4 regions of the Streptomyces sp. NBC_00986 genome follow, and region 4 is predicted to be linked to each of the others. Evidence: riboswitches for the same ligand, from Rfam matches in the RefSeq annotation. Region 4 holds a riboswitch; each other region holds the start of a gene.
What was found. A riboswitch is a leader RNA that binds a small molecule or an ion and turns the genes downstream of it on or off. The one in region 4 is predicted to bind S-adenosylmethionine.
Positions count from the first base shown of each region.

Region 1: it holds a riboswitch for S-adenosylmethionine, as region 4 does, so the genes downstream of both, thrC (threonine synthase) here and OG504_RS08845 (amino acid ABC transporter permease) in region 4, are expected to answer to the same signal.
Region 2: it holds a riboswitch for S-adenosylmethionine, as region 4 does, so the genes downstream of both, OG504_RS02195 (putative leader peptide) here and OG504_RS08845 (amino acid ABC transporter permease) in region 4, are expected to answer to the same signal.
Region 3: it holds a riboswitch for S-adenosylmethionine, as region 4 does, so the genes downstream of both, OG504_RS37985 (aminotransferase class V-fold PLP-dependent enzyme) here and OG504_RS08845 (amino acid ABC transporter permease) in region 4, are expected to answer to the same signal.

Region 1 covers NZ_CP108733.1:6,649,876-6,654,684, forward strand. Annotated here, with positions in the region: gene OG504_RS29780 (trehalose-6-phosphate synthase) at 1-247, opposite strand, end outside; gene OG504_RS29785 (glucosyl-3-phosphoglycerate synthase) at 353-1,297, opposite strand; SAM riboswitch class I at 1,488-1,634, shown strand; gene thrC (threonine synthase) at 1,650-2,954, shown strand; gene OG504_RS29795 (MoaD/ThiS family protein) at 3,048-3,323, shown strand; gene OG504_RS29800 (cold-shock protein) at 3,755-3,961, shown strand; gene groL (chaperonin GroEL) at 4,302-4,809, shown strand, end outside.
Region 2 covers NZ_CP108733.1:526,580-531,388, reverse strand. Annotated here, with positions in the region: gene OG504_RS02210 (ABC transporter permease) at 1-252, opposite strand, end outside; gene OG504_RS02205 (ABC transporter permease) at 249-1,208, opposite strand; gene OG504_RS02200 (ABC transporter substrate-binding protein) at 1,212-2,834, opposite strand; gene OG504_RS02195 (putative leader peptide) at 3,073-3,198, opposite strand; SAM riboswitch class IV at 3,232-3,345, opposite strand; gene OG504_RS02190 (MDR family NADP-dependent oxidoreductase) at 3,519-4,538, shown strand; gene OG504_RS02185 (MerR family transcriptional regulator) at 4,568-4,809, shown strand, end outside.
Region 3 covers NZ_CP108733.1:8,484,754-8,489,562, forward strand. Annotated here, with positions in the region: gene OG504_RS37975 (cytochrome bc complex cytochrome b subunit) at 1-925, shown strand, start outside; gene trpD (anthranilate phosphoribosyltransferase) at 1,060-2,124, shown strand; SAM riboswitch class IV at 2,201-2,317, shown strand; gene OG504_RS37985 (aminotransferase class V-fold PLP-dependent enzyme) at 2,483-3,844, shown strand; gene OG504_RS37990 (hypothetical protein) at 3,855-4,574, shown strand; gene OG504_RS37995 (Lrp/AsnC family transcriptional regulator) at 4,571-4,809, opposite strand, start outside.
Region 4 covers NZ_CP108733.1:2,009,251-2,014,059, reverse strand. Annotated here, with positions in the region: gene OG504_RS08860 (alginate lyase family protein) at 1-309, shown strand, start outside; gene OG504_RS08855 (putative leader peptide) at 426-536, shown strand; gene OG504_RS08850 (glutathione S-transferase C-terminal domain-containing protein) at 605-1,489, shown strand; SAM riboswitch class IV at 1,567-1,676, shown strand; gene OG504_RS08845 (amino acid ABC transporter permease) at 2,011-2,991, shown strand; gene OG504_RS08840 (amino acid ABC transporter ATP-binding protein) at 2,988-3,785, shown strand; gene OG504_RS08835 (transporter substrate-binding domain-containing protein) at 3,862-4,809, shown strand, end outside.

The DNA.
Region 1 (4,809 bases), 4.6 Mb from region 4:
TCCGCACGCCGTCCTCGCCGACCCCGCGCCGCACGGCCTCGCGGTCGCCGTCGGACAGTGCCGAGCACACCCACAGCGCACCCGCGTCCGGGCCGATCGCCGACAGTCCGGACACCAGCCCGCCGCCACCTCGCTTGGCGCGCAGCGAACCGTCGTCGCCCACCTCGTACGAAACCGGGCCGCGATTGGACGCGACGAGCACCTGAGCGGCACCGGACGCGGGCGAGGGGGACGACGTAGAAGCCATACGGCACAACCTAGCCCGGCCCGGAAACGCTCAAACGTACGGACGGCCGTCGGCGGACTGTACGAGTCCGTATACGACCGTCCGTGAGCGTCTGTAACCGTGCGGTTATGCGACCTTGCGTGACTGGTACTCGGTGATGTCCGCCATCGGCGGGCGTTCCTCCGTGTCCACGGAGTACGTGCGCGGCTCGAAGCCGTCCGGACCTCGCTCGAACTGGGTGAGCGACGGCCGGATCAGATGCCCTCGGGCCAGCCGCAGCTGAGCCGTGCGGTAGATCTGCGCGGCCATCCGGCCCAGGGCCTGCCCGTCCTGGTGGCGGTGCTTGCGCACCCCGACGTCGACCTGGGCGAGGGCGTCGAGGCCCACCAGGTGCAGCGCGTCGACCAGCATGCCCAGTTCGACGCCGTAGCCGACCGGGAACGGCAACTGCTCCAGCAGCGAGCGGCGGGCCGCGTACTCGCCGCCGAGCGGCTGCACGAAACCGGCCAGCTGCGGCCAGTGCATGTTCAGCAGCGGGCGGGCCATCAGCTCGGTGACGCGTCCGCCCTGTCCGGCCGCGCCGCCGAGCGGGCGGTCGTACATCGCCTTGACGAGGTCGACCCCGGGGTCGGTGAGCAGCGGGCCCACGATCCCGGTGACGAAGTCCGAGGAGAACTCCTTCAGGTCCGCGTCGATGAACGCGACGATGTCGCCGCTCGTCACCAGCAGCGAGCGCCACAGCACCTCGCCCTTGCCGGGCACGGCGGGGATGCGGGGCAGGATGTCGTCACGGTGCACGACCCGGGCGCCCGCCGCGGCGGCCACCTCGGAGGTGCGGTCGGTGGACCCGGAGTCGACGACGACGATCTCGTCGACGAGCGGGACCTGCTGCATGAGGTCGTGACGGATGATCGCGACGATCTCGCCGACCGTCGCTTCCTCGTTCAGCGCGGGCAGCACGACGGAGACCGACTGGCCCGTGCGGTGCTTCGCGGCCAGGATCTTGTGGAGCGGCCGGTCGGTCATGGACCAGGAGCGGGTGCTCAGCCAGTGCTCGACTTCCTTCAGCACGTTGCGCGGCTCCTCTGCGTTCTCTCGGCGAGAGGCGATCACCCTGTGTAGGTGATCCGTCTCGCGGTTCGGACGGCTCACTCAACTGTCCTGGCCTTCGGTTACAGTCTTGAACAACGCTGATGACCATCGCATGTCGGGGGCCGTCAACGCTCACGCAAGTGACACAACCGCATACACAACTGAACACCGCTCATCCAGAGGGGCAGAGGGATACGGCCCGTTGAAGCCCCGGCAACCCTCCAGCCGGTCTTGTCACGTTGATGTGGCGAGGCTCCCGGCTCGGGAAGGTGCCAAATCCGTCTCATGGCGAAATGCGTCGTGAGGAAGATGAGGAAAGGGCCTCGCCTCCATGGCTGCGCAGACTGTTGCAAGCACCACGAACTCCGCGAACTCCGCCGACTCCGTCGATCTCGGCCCCGCCGCCGCGCTGTCCTGCCGCGAGTGCGGCCACCGCGTCCCGCTCGGTCCGGTCTTCGCCTGCGAGGAGTGTTTCGGCCCGCTGGAGATCGCCTACGACTTCTCGGCCTACGACACCGAAGAGCTCCGCAAGCAGATCGAAGCGGGCCCCGCGAACATCTGGCGGTACGCGCCCCTGCTGCCCGTCCCCGCCGACGTGGCCGACAAGCCGAACATCAACCCCGGCTGGACCAAGCTCGTCCAGGCCGACAACCTCGCCCGCGAACTGGGCGTCGACGCGGGCAAGTTGTTCGTCAAGGACGACTCCGGCAACCCGACGCACTCCTTCAAGGACCGCGTCGTGGCCCAGGCCATCGAGGCCGCCCGCGCGTTCAACTTCACCACCCTCTCCTGCTCCTCCACCGGCAACCTCGCGGGCGCGGTCGGTGCCGCCGCCGCGCGGGCCGGCTTCCGCTCCTGCGTGTTCATCCCGCACGACCTGGAGCAGGGCAAGGTCGTCATGGCCGCGATCTACGGCGGCGAGCTCGTCGGCATCGAGGGCAACTACGACGACGTGAACCGCTTCTGCTCCGAGCTGATCGGTGACCCGGCGGGCGAGGGCTGGGGGTTCGTCAACGTCAACCTCCGGCCGTACTACGCGGAGGGCTCCAAGACCCTCGCCTACGAGATCTGCGAGCAGCTGGGGTGGAGGCTTCCGGACCAGCTCGTCGTGCCGATCGCCTCCGGGTCGCAGCTCACGAAGATCGACAAGGGGCTCCAGGAGCTGATCAAGCTCGGGCTCGTCGAGGACAAGCCGTACAAGATCTTCGGGGCGCAGGCGGAAGGGTGTTCGCCGGTCTCCGTCGCCTACAAGGCCGGGCACGACGTCGTACGGCCGCAGAAGCCGAACACGATCGCGAAGTCGCTGGCGATCGGGAACCCGGCGGACGGGCCCTACGTGCTCGACATCGCTCGGCGGACCGGTGGGGCTGTCGAGGACGTCAACGATGAGCAGGTCGTCGACGCGATCAAGTTGCTTGCGCGGACCGAGGGGATCTTTGCGGAGACCGCGGGTGGGGTGACCGTGGGTGTGGCGAAGAAGCTGATCGAGAACGGGCTGTTGGATCCGACCCTGACGACGGTGGTCCTCAACACGGGCGACGGTCTCAAGACGTTGGATGCGGTTGCCGGTACGGGGCTCACCGCGACGATCCGGCCGAGTCTTGAGTCGTTCAGGGAAGCTGGGCTTGCGTCCTAGCGTCGTTCTTCGTCTGCGGGCCCGTGGGGGCTGGTCGCGCAGTTCCCCGCGCCCCTAAAAGACAAAAGCCGTACCTGACCGGAGGTCCTGAGCATGAGCGTTTCCGTCCGTATCCCCACCATCCTGCGCACGTACACCGGCGGGCAGGCCGAAGTCACCGCTGAGGGTGCGACCCTCGCCGAGGTCATCAGCGACCTGGAGAAGAACCACACCGGGATCTCCGCCCGGGTCCTGGACGATCAGGGCAAGTTGCGGCGGTTCGTCAACGTGTACGTGAATGATGACGATGTGCGGTTCGAGCAGGGGCTGGAGACGGCCACTCCGGACGGGGCCGGCGTCTCGATCATTCCGGCCGTCGCCGGCGGCTGATAATTACCCTCGGTAACGCCGATTACCAAGAGTTCATCGAATTGCCCCCTCCGTGAGAGAAGCGGAGGGGGCAATTCTGTAGGGTTGAGCGGGGTACAGTTGGGGAACCCGCTCCACTCCGCATGCCGGACGCATATGAGTACCCGCTCCGCGTGCGATGAGAAGTAGCCAAAGTGTGCATTCCTTTTGCGCGTTATGTTCCCTTTATCGGGCCCGACTTGCCCTGAAGTCGGACGAATTCTCCGTATATTCCCGACCGGTCCTGCCCGGAATTCTCGTCGGATTGACCTGTTGCAGACGGCAGTTGGACGGATACATTCGGCCGCGGTCGACGCGTTCCGGCGCACGCCCCCAATCCTGTGGGGGGTGAGGTCTGACCCGGATCCGCGAAGTGCGGGTCCGTGCAAGGGCCAGTAATAGGGGAGTTAGGCATGGCTCAGGGCACCGTCAAATGGTTCAACGCGGAGAAGGGGTACGGCTTCATCGCGGTCGACGGTGGTGCGGATGTTTTCGTCCACTACAGCGCGATTCAGATGGACGGCTACCGCACCCTGGAAGAGGGTCAGCGGGTCGATTTCGAGATCTCGCAGGGTCAGAAGGGGCCGCAGGCGGACATGGTCCGGCTCGCGACCGGCTGAAGCACGCGCCGACGAACAGCAGCGACGTTCTTCGTTCCTCACCGAAGGGCTCGTACTCCTGGGGGGTCACCTCCTGGGGTACGGGCCCTTCGGCATGCCCCGTGCGCACCTCGCGCGCCCCGCGAAGGAGGGGCCCAGAACCTGGGAGCCGCTTGCACTCGACCATGCCGAGTGCTAATCATTGGCGTTAGCACTCTGAAGGTGAGAGTGATAACGAAGGACCGGGTCGGTGAGGCCCGCAGGCCAGGTGGTGCAAGGAACCACGGGGCAGGCAGGCCGTCCGTCGCGGGCGCCAGCGCGGTCCGGAGCAATCCACCCCAGTCCGGGAGGACCACTTCACATGGCCAAGATCATCGCGTTCGACGAGGAGGCACGGCGCGGTCTCGAGCGCGGGATGAACCAGCTCGCCGACGCCGTCAAGGTCACCCTTGGCCCCAAGGGCCGCAACGTCGTCCTCGAGAAGAAGTGGGGCGCCCCCACGATCACCAACGATGGTGTTTCCATCGCCAAGGAGATCGAGCTCGAGGACCCGTACGAGAAGATCGGCGCAGAGCTGGTCAAGGAAGTCGCCAAGAAGACGGACGACGTCGCCGGTGACGGTACGACCACCGCGACCGTCCTCGCCCAGGCCCTCGTCAAGGAGGGTCTGCGCAACGTAGCCGCGGGCGCCAACCCGATGGCCCTCAAGCGCGGTATCGAGAAGGCCGTCGAGGCCGTCTCCGGTGCCCTGCTGGAGCAGGCCAAGGACGTGGAGACCAAGGAGCAGATCGCTTCCACGGCCTCCATCTCCGCCGCCGACACCCAGATCGGCGAGCTCATCGCCGAGGCGATGGACAAGGTCGGCAAGG
Region 2 (4,809 bases), 1.5 Mb from region 4:
GCCGCGGAAGTTCTCCGACGGCACTCCTGTCAGCGGATCCTTCGAGGTGAACAGATCCGGCCAGAAGGAGGCCAGCACCACCAGGACGACGATCAGGACCGACAGCAGCAGGCCTGGGCGGCGCACCAGGAACCGTCGGACGCGTCGGAGGTCGACGCGGCGCTCCGGTCCGGGGCCGCCTCCCGGTTCGGCCGGCCGGGCCGGGAGGCCGAGCGCGGCGCCGGTGGGGTCGGCGATCAGTTCCTGGCTCATGCGAGTCCCGCCTTCCGGCCCGAGGCCACCACGATCCGCGGGTCCAGCAGCGGATACACGAGGTCGACGACCAGGTTCGTCACCACGAAGATCAGCGCCCCGAACACCACCACCCCCTGGACCAGCGGGATGTCCTGGGCCGTGACCGCGGCGGCCGTCACCCGGCCGAGGCCGTCACGCGAGAACACCGTCTCGACGACCACCGAACCCGCGATCAACTGCCCCACCAGCAGCCCCACGACCGTCAGCGCGGGCAGCGACGCGTTGCGCAGCGCGTGCCGCACATGCACCCGCCATCGGCCGGCGCCCTTGGCACGTGCGGTCTCCACATAGGCCTGGTCCAGCGCCGTGAGGAGGCTCTTGGCCAGTACCTGCGCGACCTGCGCACCGGTCGGGATCGCCAGGGTCACGGCCGGCAGCACCAGCCCCCGCAGCCCGTCGTTGCCGAACGCGGGAAACCAGTGCAACCGGAAGGAGAACATCTCGACGAGCAGCAGACCGATCCAGAACGTCGGTACCGATACTCCCAACGGCGGCAATGACAGCAGCAGTTGGCGCAGCCAGCGCAGTGACGTGTAGGTCGCCAGCACCGCCAGACCGCCGCCGCCGACTACCGCGAGCAGTAGTGCGGCACCGGTCAACTGGAGGGTCTGGGGCAGGGCGTCGGCCAGTGTCGAGGTCACCGGCCGGCCGGTGGAGACCGCGTCGCCGAAGTCACCGCGGACCGCCCTGCCGAGATAGTCGGCGTACTGCACCAGGATCGGCTTGTCGAAGCCGTACTCGTGCCGCAGTGCGGCGAGTTGGGCCGGGTCGACCTGACCGGAGTCCATTCCGGCACCGGCCATCGCGGTGACCGGATCGCCGGGCAGGAAATCGAGGATCAGGAAGGACACCGTGTAGGCCGCCCACAGCACCCCGACGGCCTGGGCGAGTCGCTTGATCACATAGCGGCGCATGCGTCAGCCGATCCAGGTGTCGTGGAGCTGGATCCGGCTGGAGGCGTCGAAGTTCAGACCGTGGACCTTCGCCGCCACGCCGATCTGGGTCTGGAGTTCGACCACCGGTGCGTAGTAGGCGTTCTGTACGAGCAACTCCTGTGCCTGCTTGACCAGTTCGCCGCGCTTCGTGGTGTTCGTGGTTGCCGCCTGCCCGGTCAGTGAGGTGTCCAGCGGGGTCACCGGAAGGCGGTAGAAGTTGGCCAGCTCGGTGGAGAAGGAACTGCGCAGGATGTCCGGGTCGGCCCGGGTCACGTTGCTCCACGCCGCGTCGTAGTCACCCGACTGAAGCGTCGGGGCGAGCTGGGTGACCTGGAGCTGCTTGAGCGTCAGGCCGACTCCGACAGCCTTGAGTTGCTGCTGGATCAGCTCCAACGCGGGCTGGTTGGTCGCCGAGTTGGGGATCCAGTCGACCGTCAGGCTGAGCTTCTTGCCGTCCTTCGCGCGGATGCCGTCGCTGCCGGTCTGCCAACCGGCCGCGTCCAGAAGGGACTTCGCCTTGGCCGCGTCGGTCGTCAGGTCCGCGGAGAGGTTCGCGTAGTCGGGTGTGGTGTGCGCCAGGACGCTGGTCGCGGGCCGGGTCCCGGTCGGGAACACGGTGTCGGCGATCTGCTTGCGGTCGATGGCGAACCCGATGGCCTGGCGCACCCGCGCGTCCTTCAGGACCGGCCGTGCGTTGTTGAAGGCGAGGCCGAACACCACGCCGGGGTTGGCGCGTCGCTGAAGGGTGACCTGGCCGCCCTTGAGGGCCGCCTCGTTGGCCCTGCCGACGCTGCTGATCGCGTCCACCTGCCCGGACTGGAGACTGCCGGCCCGCACCCCCGCCTCGGGCACGACCTTGAAGACCACCTTGTCCAGGTAGGCCTCGCCGCTCTTGTGCCACAGCGAGGAACCCCAGGCGTACCCGGTCCGCTTGGCCAGCGTGATCGACTGGTTCTGCACGTACTGCTTCAGCACGAAGGGCCCGGAGCCGACCACTCCCTGGCTGCACTTCTGCTGAGGGGTCTTCTTCACGCTCGCCGAGGACTCGATGCCCAGCGAATGTGTCGAAGTGGCCTGCAGGAACTGGGCGTTGGGCTGTTGGAAGGTCACCTTGACGGTGAGCGGGTCGACCACGGTGGTGCTCTTGACGCCGCTCAGATAGCCCTCGGCGAGGGTTCCCAGTGCGCCGAGCTTCGGCACCGCGTCGAAGTTGTCCTTGACCACCTGGGCGGTCAGCTTCGATCCGTCGCTGAAGGTCACACCCGATCTGAGGTGGAAGGTGAACGTCGTCGCGTCGGAGCTGATGTCCCAGCTCTTCGCCAGCCAGGGCACGATCTTGCCGGTCGCGGGGTCCTGGTCGGTGAGGGAGTCCACGACCTGACGTACCGAGTAGATGGTGTCGTTGCTGGCCACCTGCTGCGGATCCACGCAGCCGGCGTCGGAACCCACCGCGAAGGTCAGGGTGCCACCGGACCTGGCCGGGCCGCTGCCGCTGTCCGAGCCGTCGCTGCCGCCGGACCCGCAGGCGGTGAGCAGGACGCTGGTGGTCAGGAGGGCGGTCAGGGCCGTCCATCGGGTGGGGCGGATGTCCGGATGTGCTCTCACGGAGGGTGCTCCTACTCGTGTCACTACGCATGGGTGCCCCGCGGATCACGGCTGCGCGCGCGGGCGTGCCGCTCCGGTCGGCGCAACGCCGAGGACGGGCAGTGCAGTTGGGGGAGTCAGGCGGGAAGGGGGGCGCGGCGGCTGCGGACGCCGTCCGTGAACTCGGACAGGACCGCGAGAGGCTGCGGGAGAACGCCTACGGGCCGCGACGGACGTCAGACGGACGTGGTCAAGGCGGTCAGGCGCGACACAGACAGCTGGTGAAGCGCTGCAGGTCGATGTGGCGGCGGCGCGAGAACCGGGAGAACACGGTCGCGGCCGTCAGGGAGACGATGGAGACACTCGGGTCACTGCTGTGTCGCAAGACCGTCCTCCACATCTCCGGCCCCGGCCAAGGGCCCCACGCTTGCAGGGATCGTCGGTGATCCTGCCGGGCTTTCACCTGGAGCACCCCACCGCGTCGGAGGGTTGCCGGTCAGCAAGCCAGGGCTTGACGCTGACACTCGATGCCGGTCGTGATCGTACGGAGCGACTTCGTCGTACGTCAATGGCGGGTGCGGGCAGGCGAGCGACATCGACCGGACACTCCGCGCGGGCTTGATCTTGACGTGCGCGTCAACCTTTACCGTCGACGGGCGCCGCACAAGCTGTGCCGCGCCCCGGTAACCCGTCAGGAGCCCGCAGGTGTCACCGTCGAACATCCCCGCCACGCATCGCGAGGTCCGTCTCGCCTCCCGTCCCCAAGGCGCCCTGGAAACCGCCCACTTCACCGTGGCGGAGGTCCCCGTCCCGGAGCCCCGACCCGGGCAGGTGCTGGTCCGCAACCGCCTGATGAGCGTCGCGGCGTCACTGCGCACCCTGATGGGGGGATCCGCCGGGCTGCCGATGCCGCCGTTCGAGGTCGGCGGGGCGTTGTCGGCTCCGGCCGTCGGCGAGGTGGTGACGGCCCCCGAGGGAGGGAGCCTGCGCCCCGGTGATCTGGTGTCGCACCGGGCGGGGTTCCGCGAGTACGCCGTGGTGGAGACCGACGCGGTGCAACCCGTGGACCTGACGGTCCTGCCGGACCCGGTGGCGTACCTCTCGCAGGGGCAGTCGGCCTGGCTCGGTGTCGTTCGGGGAGCCGAAGTGCGCGACGGAGACACGGTGTTCGTCTCCGGCGCGGCAGGCGGACTCGGCACCCTGGCGGGGCAGTTCGCCCGGCAGCGCGGAGCCGGCCGGGTCATCGGCAGCACCAGTTCCCAGCGCAAGGCCGACTACCTGATCGAGACACTGGGCTACGACGCGGTCGTGCTGCGCGGAGCCGAACCGATCGAGGAACAGCTGGGCAAAGCAGCCCCGGACGGCATCGACGCCGTCGTGGACACCGTCGGCGGGGAGCAGTTGCAGGCCGCGCTGGCCCTGGCCCGCCCCGGCGCGCGGGTGGGGCTGATCGGAGCGCTCTCCGCGCAGGCATCGGGTGAGATCACGGCACCCGTCGAGATCGACACCTACTCGCTCATCGTGCGGGGCATCCAGCTCCGCGGCATCAGCGGCGCGCGCGAGCGGGACGCGCTGACGGAATACCCGGAGACGTTCGGCCGTTGGCTCCGCGAGGGCTCGGTCACCGTCCCGCACACCCGCCTGTCCGGAATCGACCAGGCGCCCCGCGCCCTGATCGAACTGCTCGAAGGACACCACATCGGCACGGTGGTCGTGGAGTTGTAGTCGCCGGCCGCCCAACTCCTGGAGGACTGATGCGCATCGGCGACGCGGCGGCGGCCCTGGGCGTCACCACCCGCACCCTGCGCTACTACGAGCAGCGTGGCCTGGTCACGGCACGGCGTACGGCGTCGGGACAGCGGGAGTACGGCGAGGAGGACGTACGCCGACTGCACGCCGTCCGCGAGCTGTTGGACTCCGGCCTCACCATCGGCGATGTGCGTCTCCTCATCGACATCCTCGACGCGCTGCCCGACCGCCCCAAGGCGCCACCGGT
Region 3 (4,809 bases), 6.5 Mb from region 4:
CTTCTACCACAAGCACACGCAGTTCGCGGGCCCCGGAAAGACGAACAACAACGTCGTCGGCATGCCGCTGCTGCCGGTCTACATGGCCAAGGCCGGAGGCTTCTTCTTCCTGGTCTTCGGTGTCATCGCGGCCGTCGCGGCGATCGCCTCGATCAACCCGATCTGGGCCATGGGCCCGTACCGTCCGGACATGGTGTCCACGGGCGCTCAGCCCGACTGGTACATGGGCTTCTCCGAGGGCCTGATCCGCTTCATGCCGGGCTGGGAGATCAACTTCTGGGGTCACACGCTCGTCCTGGGCGTGTTCATCCCGCTGATCATCTTCCCGCTGGTCCTGGTCGCGATCGCGGTCTACCCGTTCATCGAGGCCTGGGTCACCGGCGACAAGCGCGAGCACCACATCCTGGACCGCCCGCGCAACGTCCCGACCCGCACGGCCTTCGGTGCCGCGTGGATCTCGTGGTACTTCGTCCTGCTCGTCGGTGGCGGCAACGACATCTGGGCCACGCACTTCCATCTGTCGATCAACTCGATCACCTGGGCTGTGCGCGTCGGCTTCTTCGTGGTGCCGGTGCTGGTCTTCATCGCCACCAAGCGGGTCTGCCTCGGCCTCCAGCGCCGCGACCGGGACAAGGTGCTGCACGGCCGCGAGTCGGGCATCATCAAGCGCCTGCCGCACGGTGAGTTCGTCGAGATCCACGAGCCGCTCAGCCAGGACGCGCTGCACACGCTCACCGCGCACGAGCAGTACGTGCCGGCCGCGATCGGGGCGACCGTCGACGAGAACGGTGTCGAGCGCAAGGTGAAGGGCTCCGAGAAGCTGCGCGCCAAGCTGAGCGAGGCGTACTACGGCGAGGAGTCCCAGATCCCCAAGCCCACCGTCGAGGAGTACAAGGAGATCACGAGCGGCCACGGCCACCACTGATCGCTGAGGCGTCGCCACGCCACAGTCGAAGGGCCCCGTCCGAACACCGGACGGGGCCCTTCGCCGTGCCCCGCCCTGGATAGGGTGGGGACGCGTATTTGAACCATCCTTCTACGACACTCAGGAGCGGCCGTATGAGCGCTGTGACCCCCGCTGGAGGCGACACCGCGGCGGCCCGTTCCTGGCCCGACGTACTGAGCGCGCTGCTGGCCGGACAGGACCTGAGCACCGCCGACACGGCGTGGGCGATGGACCGCATCATGAGCGGTGAGGCGGCCGACGCCCAGATCGCGGGCTTCCTGGTGGCGCTGCGGGCCAAGGGCGAGACCGTCGAGGAGATCAACGGCCTCGTCGAGACGATGTACGCCCACGCGAAGCCGCTGGACATCCCCGGGCCGGCCGTCGACATCGTCGGTACGGGCGGCGACCGGGCCAAGACGGTCAACATCTCGACGATGTCCGCCATCGTGATCGCGGGCACCGGTGCGAAGGTCGTCAAGCACGGCAACCGCGCCTCGTCCTCGGCGAGTGGTTCCTCCGATGTGCTGGAGCGGCTCGGCATCAACCTGGAGCTGTCGCCCGAGCGGGTCGCGCAGGTGGTGGAGGAGGCCGGGATCACGTTCTGCTTCGCGGCCAAGTTCCACCCCACGATGCGGTTCGCGGGCGCGGTCCGGCGGGACCTGGGGGTGCCGACCGCGTTCAACCTGCTCGGTCCGCTCACCAACCCGGCCAAGGTCACCTCGTCGGCGGTCGGCTGCTTCGACACCCGCATGGCCGGGCTCATCGCGGGCGTGCTGGCCGAACGCGGCTCCTCCGCCCTGGTGTTCCGCGGAGACGACGGCCTCGACGAGCTGACGACCACGGCGACCTCCCGGGTGTGGATCGTCCGCGAGGGCAAGGTCACCGAGGAGGCCTTCGACCCTCGGGACGTAGGCCTCGAACTGGTCCCCGTGGAAGCCCTGCGCGGCGCCGACCCCGAGTACAACGCGGACGTGGCCCGCCGTCTCCTGGACGGCGAGACGGGCCCGGTACGGGACGCCGTACTCCTGAACTCGGCGGCGGCCCTGGTGGCGCTCGAGGCCGGGGACGGGCCGCTGGCGGACCGGATCAGGGCCGGGATGGAGAAGGCGCGGGAGTCGATCGACTCCGGGGCCGCGAAGCGCACGCTGGAGCGCTGGGCGGCCGCCAGCAACGCATAGCGGTAGGGCGGTCGTCGTCCCGCGATCCGGACACGGGTTGCGGGACGACGATCACCTCGCGTAGGTTTTCTGACCAGGTCATGAGTGACAGTCATGAGGCCCCGGCCGACTGTCCGGCAACCCTCCGTCCGTGGCGGGGTGCCCCGGGTGAAGACCAGGCCGTAGGCAGCGAGGTCTGCGGCAAGCGCGGGCCCCTCGAAAGACACCAGGGGTCCTGGTCATCGAGGGAGCTCTCTGTGAGCAAGCGAATGCGATAGGACGCGAAGCCCCCACTCCGCACATCCCCCTTCACCCTTTCCTGCGCCGAAGCCCTGTCCGCTCGCGCAGTGAATTCGCCTGCCTCTCACGGGAGTTCGCCATGTCTGTCTCCACCGTTGCCGCCACCCAGACCATTTGTGCACCGCTGCCCGTTCTCGGCCGGGATGTCACCGTCCCGCTCGTCACGGGCGGCGAAGTCACCTACGCGGCGCTCGACTACGCGGCCAGCGCCCCCGCCCTCCAGCGCGTCTGGGACGACGTGGCGGCCTACGCCCCGTACTACGGCAGCGTGCACCGAGGCGCCGGCTACCTCTCGCAGCTCTCCACCGACCTGTTCGAGAACGCACGCAGGACGGTCGAGGAGTTCCTGGACTGCCGCCCCGACGACCAGCTGATCTTCACCCGCTCCACGACGGACTCCCTGAACCTCCTCGCCGCGGCCCTCCCCGCCGACTGCCAGGTCTTCGTCTTCGAGACCGAGCACCACGCGTCCCTGCTCCCCTGGAAGGACGCCCGGGTCACCTACCTCAACGCCCCGCGCACCCCGGGCCAGGCTGTCGACACCCTGCAGCAGGCCCTTGCCGCCCGCGACCCTCAGGGCCCGGCCCTGGTCTGCGTCACCGGCGCTTCGAACGTCACGGGCGAACTGTGGCCGGTCCGTGAACTGGCCGCCGCGGCTCACGCCCACGGCGCCCGTATCGTCCTGGACGCCGCCCAACTCGCCCCGCATCACCCGGTGTCCGTCCAGGACCTCGACGTCGACTGGATCGCCTTCTCCGGCCACAAGCTCTACGCCCCCTTCGGCTCGGGCGTCCTCGCCGGCCGCGCCGACTGGCTCCAGGCGGCCGACCCCTACCTCGCGGGTGGCGGCGCCAGCCGCAAGGTCACGCGGCGCGAGGACGGGGGAGTGGACGTGGAGTGGCACGAGAGCGCTGCGCGGCATGAAGCGGGCTCTCCCAACGTGATCGGTGCCTACTCCATCGCGTCGGCCTGCAAGGCGCTCACGGAGGCGGGCTTCGACACCCTGGTGGCCCGAGAGCAGCACCTGATCGAAAAGGTACGGGCGGGCTTGGCGGAGGTCCCGGAGGTCAAGGTCCTCTCCCTGTTCGGCGACGACGCCCCACGAGTCGGGGTCATCTCCTTCGTGGTCGACGGCTGGAACAGCTCCCACTTCGCCGCCGCCCTCTCCGCCGAGTACGGCATCGGAGTCCGAGACGGCCTCTTCTGCGCCCACCCCCTCGTCCGCACCCTCCTGGGGTCCGACCCTCAGACCCAGGGAGAGTGCGGCGCCCCCGAGGCCGCGCCGGGCGAGAAGTCCCTCAACGCGATCCGCGTGAGCTTCGGCGCGGGCACTCCCGACGAGCACGTGGACCGTTTCATCACGGCCGTACGGGAGCTCGTGACCGACGGCGCCAAGTGGAACTACCGCACGGAGGACGGCCGTTGCGTGCCTGCCGTGTGACCATCCAGGGGTGGGGATTCCACCTGGGGTGAGTGGAGCGGCGGCGGCCGAAGGCCTGGGCGAGCTGCTGGGCGAGGCGGTCGTGCGGCGTGCGCCGCGTCTCCTCGGCGGGAAGCGGGTCTACCTGTACGAGGAGGGGCTCGTCCTCGGGTCCGGTGTGCGGGTCCGTCGCTGGGCGGACGTGACGCGCTGGCGCTCCACCGTCGACGTGATCGTCACCAGCAACGAGCAGAACGACAGGGCTTGGTACACCTTGGCCCATCGACACCTGCTGCGGTTCGGCGACGGGACGGAACAGGGCTTCCTGCTCGACGAGCGGCGGACCGAGCTGAGGCCGATGGTCGCCGAGCCGTTCGAGAACCGGGGCATCCGGTACGCCGCCGAGCACGTCCGGAAGCGGGTGGCCGCCGCCCAGGCACCGGCGATGCTCGACCGGATCGAGAAGGGCCGGCAGGTCACCTTCGGCCCGCTCACGGCGGACGCGCACGGGGTGTTCGTACCGGGCGGGCTGCTGGTGTACCGCTGGGCCGAGATGCGGGAGCCGTATCCCGCCGTCAACCTGCCGGACTTTCCCGTGCCGTCGTCATGGTGGCTGCGGCCACGAGACGTCCGGCTTGTGCTGCTGGGCAAGGACGGAGACGGCAACCCGCACCGCACCGAGGTACCGGCCTGGGAGGTCGTGAACTGGGGCGCGCTGGTCACCCTGTGGAAGCGGCTGCGCGCCGGCTAGGAGTCCAGCCCGATCGCGAACGCAGCCTCCAGGTCATGCTGGGAGTACGTCCGGAACGCCACATGCGTATCCGTCCCCTCGACCCCGGGGATCTTGGAGATCCGCCCAGGAATCACCTCGGCCAGATCCTCGTGCTGCCGCACCCGCACCATCGCGATCAAGTCATACGTACCGGTGACGGAGAAGACCTCGCTCACGGATTCGAGCGCGGCGATCGACTCGGCGATCTCGGGAA
Region 4 (4,809 bases):
AAGGCCGCCCAGTACGTCGCGAAGTACAACAGCGGCAGCGACGTGCCCTACACCACCTACACCTGGGGCACCGGACAGAGCTGCGCCCAGTCGTCCCAGACGGTGATCTCCTCCGCCTCGCGCGGCCAGATCCGCCCGGTGTGGGCGATGCTCCACTTCCACTACAACCGGCGGATCGGCCTCGACGACAAGAACATCTCGGCCATGTACTACAACCTCGTCGCACCCGAGGGCGGGGGAGGTGACTACGGCTCCGACAGCGGCGGCTACGACCAGCTCGGGTTCGGCACCCTGATGTACGCGAAGTAGCCGCCCTGCATGTCCACGGGTCGGGCATCGGTGCCCGACCCGTGGACGCCCTCTTGACCCCGGGCGACGGCGGATCGACACTCCAGTAGGGAATCCTAGTGAACAGGTAGGGAAACATGGGGCTTGAGCCGGTCACCACTCGTCGCGTGGGCCGTTCGCCTCTTCTGACCTCCCGCCGTCACATCGACCTGCTGCGGGTCTGCAGCGCGCTGAACCCCCTGCGCTGAACCCCCGTCCACCGCACGACGACGCTTCCGCCGCGCGTACGTCCACGCGCCCGTACCCGGGGAGTCCCATGTCCAGCACGCCTCTCGCCGCCATCCCCTCACCCCGGTCCGCCCCCACGTTCCGGGGCCGGATCGGACGCGACGCGCGCAGCGGGCACTACGCCGTGCCGCGCCGCTACCGCCTCCATCTGTCCACCGCCTGCGCCGACGGCCTGCGCATCGCCGTCACCCACAGCCTGCTCGGCCTCGACGAGAGCTGTCCGGCCGTGTTCCTGTCCGCCGTACCCGACTGTCCGAGTGGTGGACACTCCGCGCTGCGCCCGCTCTACGAGGCGAGCGCGCACCGGTACTCCGGACCCGCCGCCGCGCCGGTGCTCAGCGACGACTGGTCCGGCCGGATCGTCAGCACGCATGCCCCCGACATCACGCGCGACCTCGCCCGGCACTTCGGCGAGGGCGGACCCCAGCTGTACCCGTGCGGCGCCGAGTCGGAGATCGAGGCCGTCGAGCGGCTGTGCGCGGACGGCATCGAGGACGCCGCGCAGCGCGCCGGCGCGGCCGGTGTCGAGCAGGAGGAGCGCGACGAGGCGGTCGCCCGGCTGCTGGAGACGCTGGGCTCGCTGGACCGGTGGCTGGACGGCCGCGAACACATGATCCGCGACGAACTCACCGCCGCCGACGTCGAGTTGTGGGTGTCCCTGGTCCAACTCGACACCGTGCACCGCAACCACCTGGACGCCGCCGCCGTCCAGCGCATCGCCGACCACCCCCACCTGTGGGCCTACGCCCGCCGCCTCGCCGCCCACCCGGCCTTCGGCACCCACCTCGACCTCGACGGCATCGCCCGCCGTCACCACGCCCACTGCCGGGGCCTGGAGGCCGCCGGCGCGGCTGTCCAGATCCTGGACTGGGCGGCCCACGCGGCGGACGAAACGGGAGCTTGCCGCAGCTGAGCGCGGTCTGTGCCGTCCAGTTGCTGGACGGCCATTGACATACGTTCGGACAATTGTCTTAACTTGCGAACCAGAACGGTCATGAGTGTCAGCGACAGGCCCTGGCTTGCTGACCGGCAACCCTCGCACGCGGTGGGGTGCCCCAGGTGACGACCGGACCGGATGACCTTTTCGGTAAGCGCGAGGCCCCGCGGGGCCGGAACAGTGACGGGTGACGCCATGTACGCAGCTCTCAGGACGGCCACATGCCGCCCGCAGGGCTGCGTACGGTCGTACGCCAACCTGTTCGTCGCCGACCGTGCTGTCGATCTGCTCCGGGTCAGCAGCGCACTGTGTACCGCGTCGGGCCGCGCCCGCTGTCGGGCCTGACGACCAGTCGGCCGACGCACCTCTGACGCACACCCGATCCCGTCGGTGTGCCTGCCCCCTCCCCGCCCCCGGTCCCGTGCACCCGCGCGTGCCGTCCGCCGTCGCGCGTCCACCGCCACGGACCGGGGTCTGTGAACCTGCCGGAGCCCTCCATGACTGAACCCCCGGGCACCACCGTGTCCCTGGCCGACGCCCCGTCCGCCGACGCCCCGTCAAAACCCCTGACAGCACAGCGAGTTCAGCCGCTGCGCCGGCCCGGCCGGTGGATCGTCACCCTGGTCGTGCTGGTACTGGTCGCCCAGTTCGTCCACGGCCTGGCGACCAACCCCTTCTACCAGTGGAGCCGCTTCGGTTACTGGTTCCTGCGCCCGACGATCCTCGACGGACTCGTCATCACCCTCGAAGTAGCCGCACTCAGCGCGGTGTTGGGCCTCCTCGGCGGCATTCTGCTCGCCCTGGCCCGACTCTCGAAGAGCCCCGTGCTGCGCGCGACGAGCTGGACCTATGTGTGGGCCCTGCGCTCGATCCCGCTCATCGTGGTCCTGATCTTCCTCTACAACTTCAGCGCCCTGTACCAGACGCTCAGCATCGGCGTCCCCTTCGGCCCCGCCTTCTTCTCCTTCGACGAGTCGAAGCTGGCCACCGACATGGCCGTCGCCGTCGTAGGACTCAGCCTCAACGAGGCGGCCTACGCGGCCGAAGTGGTCCGCGGTGGCATCCTCTCCGTCGACCAGGGCCAGCACGAGGCGGCCTCCGCCCTCGGCCTGCCCAAGGGCTACCAGTTCCGCAAGATCGTCTTCCCGCAGGCGCTGCGCTCCATCACCCCGAACTACGTCAACCAGCTGATCGGCCTGATCAAGAGCACCTCGCTGGTCTTCTACGTCTCGTTGCTCGACCTGTTCGGCTCCGCGCAGACGATGGGCTCCACCTACCCCGGCGACATCGTGCCGCTGCTCCTGGTCGTCACCGTCTGGTACCTGATCCTGACCAGCGTCGTGTCCGTCATCCAGTTCTACGTCGAGCGGCACTACGCCCGGGGCGCCACCCGCTCCCTGCCGCCGACCCCGATCCAGAAACTCCGCACCGGTGTCACCGACCTGCGGGCCCGCATCCGCAGGGAGGCCGCCGTATGACCACGAACACCGCCGAACCGCCGGCGGACATCACACCCGCCGCCGTAGAGGTGCACGACGTGCACAAGTGGTACGGCGCGCACCGGGTGTTGGACGGCGTCGACCTGACCGTACGGCCCGGCGAGGTCACCGTGATCCTCGGCCCGTCCGGCTCCGGGAAGTCCACGCTGCTGCGGGTCATCAACCACTTGGAGAAGCCCGAGATCGGCTACGTCAGCGTCAACGGCGAGCTGATCGGAGTGCGGCAACAGGGCGGCAGGCTCAAGGAGTTGAGTGAGCGGGCCATCCTCGCGCAGCGCAGCCGGATCGGGTTCGTCTTCCAGAACTTCAACCTCTTCCCGCATCTGACCGTGCTGGACAACGTGGCCGCGGCACCCGTCGCCACCGGCAGGCTCGGCAAGCCCGAAGCCCTGGAACTGGCCCGGGAGTTGCTCGGCCGCGTAGGTCTCGCCGAGAGGACCGGGGCCTACCCGAGGCAGCTCTCCGGCGGCCAGCAGCAGCGCGTGGCCATCGCGCGCGCCCTCGCCCTGCGTCCCGGGGTCATCCTCTTCGACGAGCCGACCTCCGCCCTCGACCCCGAGCTCGTCGGTGAAGTCCTCTCCGTCATCAAGGACTTGGCGACCAGCGGCACCACCCTCGTCATCGTCACCCACGAGATCGGCTTCGCCCGCGAGGTCGCCGACCGGGTCGTCTTCATCGACGGCGGAAAGATCGTCGAGCAGGGCCCGCCCCACGAGGTCCTCGACAAGCCACAGCACGAGCGGACCCGGGACTTCCTCAGCAAGGTCCTCTGAGCCACCCGCACTGAGCCCTTCAGCAACCCCGCACTTCCCCCTTCAGCAGCCCTCAACACCGAGCCTAGGAACAGCCATGCCCACTCCCAGCCTTCGCGGCAGAATCACTCGCGGACTCACCGCGGGAACCGTCCTCGCCTCCCTCGCCGGCGGGCTCGCGGCCTGCGGCGGCGACAGTGACGCGGCCACCACCGGCAGCGCCGCCTCCGGCACGGTCACCGTGGGCGCTCTCTCCAACGGTGCCGCCAAGGAGGCGACACTCAAGGTCGCCGAAGTGAAGTCGATCAGCGCCGAGTTGCCCAAGTCCATAGCGAAGAACGGCAAGTTGGAGATCGGCGTCGGCTTCCTGCCCGCCGGATCCCCGCCGCTCGGCTACGTCGGCTCCGACCAGAAGACCCTCACCGGCTCCGAGACCGACATCGCCCGCCTCGTCGCCGCCGTCCTCGGTCTCAAGCCCGAGCTGGACAACTCCACTTGGGAGAACCTCTTCATCGGCCTGGACAGCGGCAAGGTCGACGTCGCCTTCTCCAACGTCACCGACACCGAGGAGCGCAAGGCGAAGTACGAGTTCGCCTCCTACCGCGAGGACAACCTCGGCTTCGCGGTGAAGGCGAGCAACTCCTGGAACTTCGACGGCGATTACGAGAACCTCGCCGGCAAGACCGTCGCCGTGGGCGCGGGCACCAACCAGGAGCGGATCCTCCTGGAGTGGAAGAAGAAGCTGGCCGCCGAGGGCAAGAAGGCGCTCACCGTCAAATACTTCCAGGACAACAACAGCACCTACCTCGCGCTGGCAGCCGGGAAGATCGACGCCTACCTCGCGCCGAACCCCTCGGTCGCCTACCAGGTCTCCTCGACCAAGGGCACGGCGAAGGCCGTCCGCAGTGGCGGCACGTACTCCGGCGCCGGATCCTCCCTCCAGGGCCTGATCGCGGCCACCGCGAAGAAGAACAGCGGCCTCGCCAAGCCCCTCGCCGACGCCATCAACTACCTGATCAAGAACGGGCAGTACGCCAAGTGGCTG